DNA from 2 places in the Ruminococcoides intestinihominis genome. Region 1 is predicted to be linked to the other one. Evidence: predicted binding sites of a transcription regulator. Region 1 holds the regulator's gene; the other holds the start of a gene.
The links. Region 1 encodes NrdR, which represses ribonucleotide reductase genes. Its sites were predicted from a motif close to CACNANATNTNGTG; they were not measured.

Region 1 (3,941 bases):
TTTAAAAATCTTTTTAGAATTAGTATTTACAAACTGTATTATCGGACCGGAAACAATGACAGTAACAATTGTACAAACTCCAAACTTACCACCAAGGAGAACACCTATAACAACCATCAGAATATCTAATACAATACGAACAATCTTAACTTGCCAATTATTCTTTTCTGCTAATGCAAAGGTAACTGCCTCATATGAGCCTCTGCCAAGAGATGCTGAGGCATATAAACCTGTTCCAACTGCAAACAAAACCACACCTAACAGCATAATAAAGAAGTTTATCCACATATATTTACTGTATATGTGGCAATTTGCAAATAAATCTACACATAAACTATATACCACTTGATATATAATTGTTCCAATATGAATTTGCCTTCTGTCATATATTAATGAAAATATAATCATTATAATGGCTACTATAAATGAGGACATACCAATACTTATATGGAATGTTCCGGAAATGCCTTGCCATAAAACTGCTAATGTTGCACCACCAAATCCTGCATATAATGCAAGTGTAATTCCATAGGCAGAAACAATTGAACCAATTACAATTATTATAATCTTCTTTAATAGATCTTTGTACAATTCTTTGTTTTTATCTACAAACATAAAATATCACCTTTTTAATTTATTTCATTGTACTACAAAATAACAGAAAATTCCATAATCCTATATATGAATTTTATCAAAAATAACCACCTACATAATTGCAGGTGGTTAATGGTAAAATTGAATTAAAACTATTTTCTTCTTTTAATTTTTAGTTTTTCTTTTAGGTCTTCTAGGACTTCGTTATAATTAATTGATTTAAATTTAGGGAAGGCTTTCAACATTCTTTTTTCTTGGAAGTTAAATTTCTTAGCTAAATTTTCTTGAATATCGGAAAATACACTTGGAACTTGAATGTTGGTTTTGCTTTTGATATTTTCTGTTCTAGCCTTAATATTTTCAGAAAGCTTTTCTGTTTGAAGTTTTAATTCATCAGCAAATTTCTTGATTTTCTTGTCAAAGTGACAGAAACCTGCAATAGTTATAACATTGTCTGTAATGAAAATAACTGCAAGTGCAATAACAATTGTGTGGAATAAAGTGTCACTCATCATACCAATCATTTTCAGTACAAGTGGATGAACTAACTTTATCAGTATTAGTGACAATGTACCGAATACTACTGCACCGATTAAGCATACTCTGCCGTTAATGTTGAACTTTCTGTTTGAATAATCCCACCATCTTGCATGGAATAGCTTTTCCATAAGGTATGATGTTATATATTCAAGGGTGCAAGTTAGAATTGCACTTAATACAAATAACAGTATAGGGTTCTTTATCCATCCTAAAATTAAAATATCAAGTATTGCACCAAACCCATAAATAGGACAGTAAGGACCGTTAAGAAAACCTCTGTTGACAAATCTTCTTTCTGTTATTGAGCATAATGTACTTTCATATATCCACCCAATAACACTGTAAATTATTAACCATAGGAATATATTTTCTATGGTATATACACTAATGTGAAAATCCATATCTCATCACCATTCTTTTTATATACATTATATTATTCTTTAATAATAATTCAATAACCATTTGTTAATACAGATGTATCTTATTCGTCAAATTTCTACAAAAAGTTGATTAATATTAGGCACAATAGAAAATTACCTTGTGTATATTGAATAATATAGATAAATCCTGAGAAAAAGTGATATATTGTAACCTATTTGTAATGAAACTTTAACTTGTTTCTACTATATATTGTGGTATAATTTTATTATAGAATTATAAACACATAGTTTAGTTATATTTTGGAGTGGTAATATGAAGTGTCCTTACTGTGGTTACGAAGAAAGTAAAGTTATTGATTCTCGACCTGCTGATGATGGTGAGAGAATTCGTCGTCGTAGAGAATGTTTAAATTGTAAGAAGAGATTTACAACACATGAAGTAATCGAAAGTGTACCGATTATTGTTGTAAAGCGTGACAAGTCAAGAGAAGTTTTTGACAGAAATAAGCTAACTGCAGGTATTCTTAGAGCTTGTGAGAAGCGACCTGTTTCTCTTGAACAAGTTGACCAAATTGTTGATTCTATCGAAAGTACACTTCAAAGTTCACTTGATAGGGAAGTAACTTCTCAGTCTATCGGTGAGTTAACAATGGAAAAGTTAAAATCTGTTGATGAAGTTGCTTATGTTCGTTTTGCTTCGGTTTATCGTTCTTTTAAGGATATAAACACATTTATGGAAGAGCTTACTAAGCTACTAAAAGAAAAATAATATTTTAGGATTTTTAGGTATATAGAAAGAGGTTATCTGTTTTTTAGATAACCTCTTTTCCTCTGTAATATTAATTTTAATTATAGGTATTGCTGATAAAAATTAACTGCTAAAGTGTCACATCTTTCATTTTCAGGATGACCGGCATGACCTTTTACCCAATTGTATGTTACCTTGTGTTTTTCGCAAAGTGCATATAGTTCTTTCCATAGGTCAGGGTTTTTAACTGATTCTTTCTTGTTTCTCATCCAGTTATTTGCATGCCACTTTTTTATCCAACCAAGGTTAAAGGCATTGCAAACATATTGTGAGTCGGAATAAAGCATAACCTCACAAGGTTCTTTTAGTAACTTTAGTGATTCAATAACTGCAAGTAGTTCCATTCTGTTGTTTGTGGTTTCTTTTTCACCACCACTTATTTCTTTTTCGTGACCGTTGTACCTTAGTATTGCTCCATATCCACCGGGACCGGGATTACCGGAACAAGCACCGTCTGTAAAAATTTCTACTTTCTTCATAGCTACCTCTTTTCTATATTTTGTATGGTATCATATTAAATAAAAAATATCAACAACTTATATTTATAGAAATTAAGCCAATACTACTTTTATCCATTACTTGGTAAAATAGTTTTGTCAGGGTGTAGTGGTCTTGACTTTAAATATAAATAATAGTATTATATAATATAACTATATTGTGGAGTAGTATCATTAGTTACTTAATACTAACTCATCGGTATTTTTTAATTTAGGTTGATAGTGAATTGATACATCTGTACGGAATTATTAGAGTGTCATCACATTAATACATATATTTTTTAATATAAAGATTATAAAGAAAAACGGAGGACAGTAAGTGAATTCAGAAAATAATGCCAAGAGAAATAATGGTAATAACAGAAGAAACAATTACCATAACAAAAATCAGTATAAGAATCGTAACAACAATGGCAAGAACAGTAGCAGAAACAACAGGGGTAACGGTAAGAAGTACTTTAACAGTAATAGTAAAAGAAACAGTAACCGAATTAATGTTAACGGCAAAAAGTATAACAAGCCTATTCAAAAGACAAAGCCATCAATTAAGATTTCATTCCTAGGTGGTCTTAACGAAATCGGTAAGAATATTACACTGTTTGAATGTGAAGATGAAATTATTGTACTTGATTGTGGTATGGCTTTCCCTGATGGTGAAATGTTAGGTGTTGACCTTGTAATACCTGACTTTACTTATCTAATTCAGAACAAAGATAGGGTAAAGGCTATTTTACTGACTCATGGTCATGAGGACCATATCGGTGGTTTACCATATCTACTAACAGAAATGTCAGCACCAATCTACGGTACACCTTTAACTTTAGGTCTTGTAGAGAATAAACTTAAGGAACATTCTCTATTACAAAGCACAGAACTTATTACAGTTCAAGCCGGTGATAAAGTTAAACTAGGTAAGATGACTGCTGAGTTTATCCATGTTAACCACTCAATCCCTGACGCAGTAGCAATTGCTCTTCATACACCTGCAGGTACTATTGTTCATACAGGTGACTTTAAGATTGACTGTACACCAATTTCAGGTGGTATGATTGACCTTAACAGATTTGCAAGACTTGGTGGTGAGGGTGTCTTGGCTTTAATGTCAGACTCAACAAATGCATC
Region 2 (3,941 bases), on a different contig from region 1:
AACAAATATGATGCTAAAGTAATATCAAAAACAAGGTTCTTGATTTCAAAACCGGTTTTATCAGCATAAGCAAATAATTCTTTTGAAGAATAAACATACTTTTTGTTTTCACTTTTTAGTACAGTATCAACATCAGTAGTTTTGATGATTTCATTTTCTTCTATTATATATAGATAGTCAATATCACCTTTACTTTTGCTATTACTATAAATATACAATTCTTTGCCTAATAAATCAATGGTATTTTTTTCATTTAAAGAATATTTTTTCTTTTCTTTAGGAGTTTCCTCTGCTGACTCAACTTCTTTTAGCTTAAACTTATCTATTAAGGAAAAAAGTTCTAGTTTTGCCATCATTCTTGATGCCTCATCCGGCTGAGTACAATTTACAAGATAATGATTAATATCAGTATCAATAGGAATATCAAGCTTGATTTCACCTAACATTCGTGACATATAGGCACTGTCTTTGTTTTCACGAAGTTTCTTCCTCATACCATCTTTAATATCAATAGTATCTAGGTTTTCATATATATAGTCAAGGTTATTAAATCTTTGGATTAAGTCACCTGCACCCTTAGGTCCAATACCGGGAACACCGGGAATACAGTCTGATGAATCACCTTGAATAGCTTTAATCTCAATAAGCTGTCTTGGTGTTACACCATAGTCCTCCATAATCTTCTTTTCATCATAAAGTATAGCATTAGCCTTGCCACCTTTAGTGGATGCAAGTCTTACTGTTACCTTATCATTAATAAGTTGAAGTGAATCTCTATCCCCTGTAGCAAGTACACATTCATCACCATTAACCTTACAAGTATGAGAAAGTGTACCCAGAATATCATCAGCCTCATAACCCTCCTTAGTTATAATAGTATAGCCAAGTAAAGTTAATAAGTCCTTTAAAGGTTGCAACTGCTGATGTAGTTCTTCAGGCATACCTTTTCTGTTAGATTTGTACCCATCATATGCTTTGTGTCTAAAGGTTGGTGCTTTTAAGTCAAAAGCAATAGCCACAGCATCAGGGGTAACATCTTCCTGTATTTTAAGTAGCATTGTTAAAAAGCCATATATTGCATTAGTAAACTGACCATCTTTTGTAGTCAATAATCTTATTCCATAGAAAGCTCTGTTTAGAATTGAATTTCCGTCAACAACTAAAAGTTTCATATATACTTCCTTTCAAAAGTTCTAACTTACATTATAATATAGAAACACAAATGTTTCAAGAATGATTAAAGTTTTTGTGAAACTATATATTGTGGTGTATGTTATATATTGCCACAAAGGTAAGATGTTTATTTCCTAATAAGAATATTATACTTTAACTATTGAACATTTTACAACGCCTATACTATATATTGTGTGTTTACAATTTTGTAACACAATCTATTGTAAATCCCATAAATTCTAGGATTTATAAAATTACATAAAATTTATTCGTTAAATTGGTAATAATAACGGTTGACTTAACACAATATATGGCATATACTAATAAAGCACGAAAAAAACAAACATTTTATTTATTTTTAATTTACATAAGGTAATTTGATGATTTTGTTTTACAATATATGATATTTTACATGGGAGGAACGAAATGATTACTGAAATCACCAAGAGAGATGGTAGAAAAGAACCATTTGAAATTGAAAAAATAACTAATGCGATTTTTAAGGCAGCACAGGCAATTGGTGGCTCAAACTATGAAGAAGCTGAGGATTTAGCCAACAAGGTATGCGACTATATTGAAAATGTTGAGAAAATTCCTGCACCAACAGTTGAACATGTACAGGATACTGTTGAAAAGATGATGATTGAAAACGGTCATGCAAGAACAGCTAAGGAGTTCATTCTTTACAGAGCTGAAAGAACAAGACATAGAGAAATGAACACAAAGCTAATGAAGATTTATGAGGACCTAACTTTTAAATCAGCTAAAGATAATGATGTTAAGAGAGAAAATGCTAACATTGACGGTGATACTGCAATGGGCACTATGCTTAAGTATGGTAGTGAAGGTGCTAAGCAGTTCTACAAAATGTACATTCTTAACCCTAAACATGCTAAGGCTCACGAAGATGGTGACATTCATATTCATGACCTTGACTTCTTAACACTAACAACTACTTGTTGTCAGATTGACCTTGTAAAGCTATTTAAGGGTGGTTTCTCTACAGGTCACGGTTATCTAAGAGAACCTAATGATATTGCTTCTTACTCAGCACTTGCTTGTATTGCTATTCAGAGCAACCAAAACGACCAGCACGGTGGTCAGTCAGTACCTAACTTTGATTACGGTATGGCTCCGGGTGTTAAGAAAACTTATGTTAAGCTATATCGTCAGAACCTAGCAAGAGCTATTGAACTTTTGGCAGAAGTTGATGACATTGACGAAACAGTTGCTACTGCAAGTGAAATTATTGAAAAGGCAAAAGAAATCAGTGGTGACCAACCTTCTCTACAGGCAGGTGAAGAATATGCTAAGGCTGAACTTCCAATTCTTGTAGAAATGTATGGTGAACAAATTGGTGGTAAAATTCAGAGATTTGCTAAGAAGCATGCTGAAAAGGAAATTGACCGTTCAACATATCAGGCAATGGAAGCACTTATCCACAACCTAAACACAATGCATTCAAGAGCAGGTGCTCAGATTCCATTCTCATCACTAAACTATGGTACTGACACAACTCCTGAAGGCAGACTTGTTATTAAGAACATCCTTCTTGCTGAAGATGCAGGTCTTGGTAACAACGAAACTCCTATCTTCCCTATCCACATTTTCAAGGTTAAGGAAGGTGTTAACTATAATCCGGGTGACCCTAACTATGATTTATTCAAGTTAGCTATGAAGGTTTCTGCTAAGCGTCTATTCCCTAACTTTAGCTTTATTGATGCTCCATTTAACCTACCTTACTATAAGCCTGGTCATCCTGAAACAGAAATTGCATATATGGGTTGCCGTACAAGAGTTATGAGCAATGTTTACGACCCAACAAGAGAAATTACATACGGCAGAGGTAACCTATCATTTACTTCTATCAACCTACCTAGACTTGCAATTCTTGCTAACAAGAACATTGACTTCTTCTTTGAACAGCTAGACAGAATGGTTGACCTTGTTACTGACCAGCTACTGGAAAGATTTGAAATTCAGTGTCAGAAAAAGGTTCTTAACTACCCATTCCTAATGGGACAAGGTATTTGGCTAGACTCAGACAAGCTAAACCCTAATGATGAAGTTAGAGAAGTTCTAAAGCATGGTACACTAACTTGTGGTTTCATTGGTCTTGCTGAATGTCTAAAGGCTCTTACAGGTAAGCACCACGGTGAAAGTGAAGAAAGCCAAAGACTTGGTCTTGAAATTGTTGGTTACATTCGTAAGAAGATGAACGAAGCTACTGAAAAGTATCACCTAAACTTCTCAGTTATTGCTACTCCTGCAGAAGGTCTATCAGGTAGATTTGTTCGTATTGATAAAGAAAAGTTCGGTATTATCCCGGGTGTTACAGACAGAGATTACTACACTAACTCTTTCCATGTACCTGTTTACTACAATATTTCAGCATTTGATAAGATTAGAATTGAAGCTCCTTATCACAACCTAACTAACGGTGGTCACATCAGTTATATTGAACTTGACGGTGACCCAACAGAAAACCTAGATGCCTTTGAATCAGTTATCAGATATATGAAGGAACAAGGCATTGGCTACGGTTCTATTAACCACCCTGTTGACAGAGACCCTGTATGTGGTCACACAGGTATTATCGGTGATGTTTGTCCTAAGTGTGGCAGAAAAGAAGGAGAATCAGGTAAGGGCTTTGAAAGAATCAGAAGAATTACCGGTTATCTTGTAGGTACTGTTGACCGTTTCAACAATGCTAAGAGAGCTGAAGTTGAAGACAGAGTAAAGCACACACTAACAACTGATTGTGGTTG

Region 2: WMO18_RS03585 (anaerobic ribonucleoside triphosphate reductase) is a predicted target of NrdR. The motif match lies at 1,355-1,368, and genes of this name have one in related genera.

The regions. Positions count from the first base shown of each region.
Region 1 covers NZ_JBBMEY010000014.1:23,351-27,291, reverse strand. The annotation lists gene WMO18_RS05210 (YczE/YyaS/YitT family protein) at 1-615, opposite strand, end outside; gene WMO18_RS05205 (putative ABC transporter permease) at 747-1,535, opposite strand; gene nrdR (transcriptional regulator NrdR) at 1,828-2,283, shown strand; gene rnhA (ribonuclease HI) at 2,364-2,801, opposite strand; gene WMO18_RS05190 (ribonuclease J) at 3,139-3,941, shown strand, end outside.
Region 2 covers NZ_JBBMEY010000008.1:45,128-49,068, reverse strand. The annotation lists gene polA (DNA polymerase I) at 1-1,172, opposite strand, end outside; gene WMO18_RS03585 (anaerobic ribonucleoside triphosphate reductase) at 1,600-3,941, shown strand, end outside.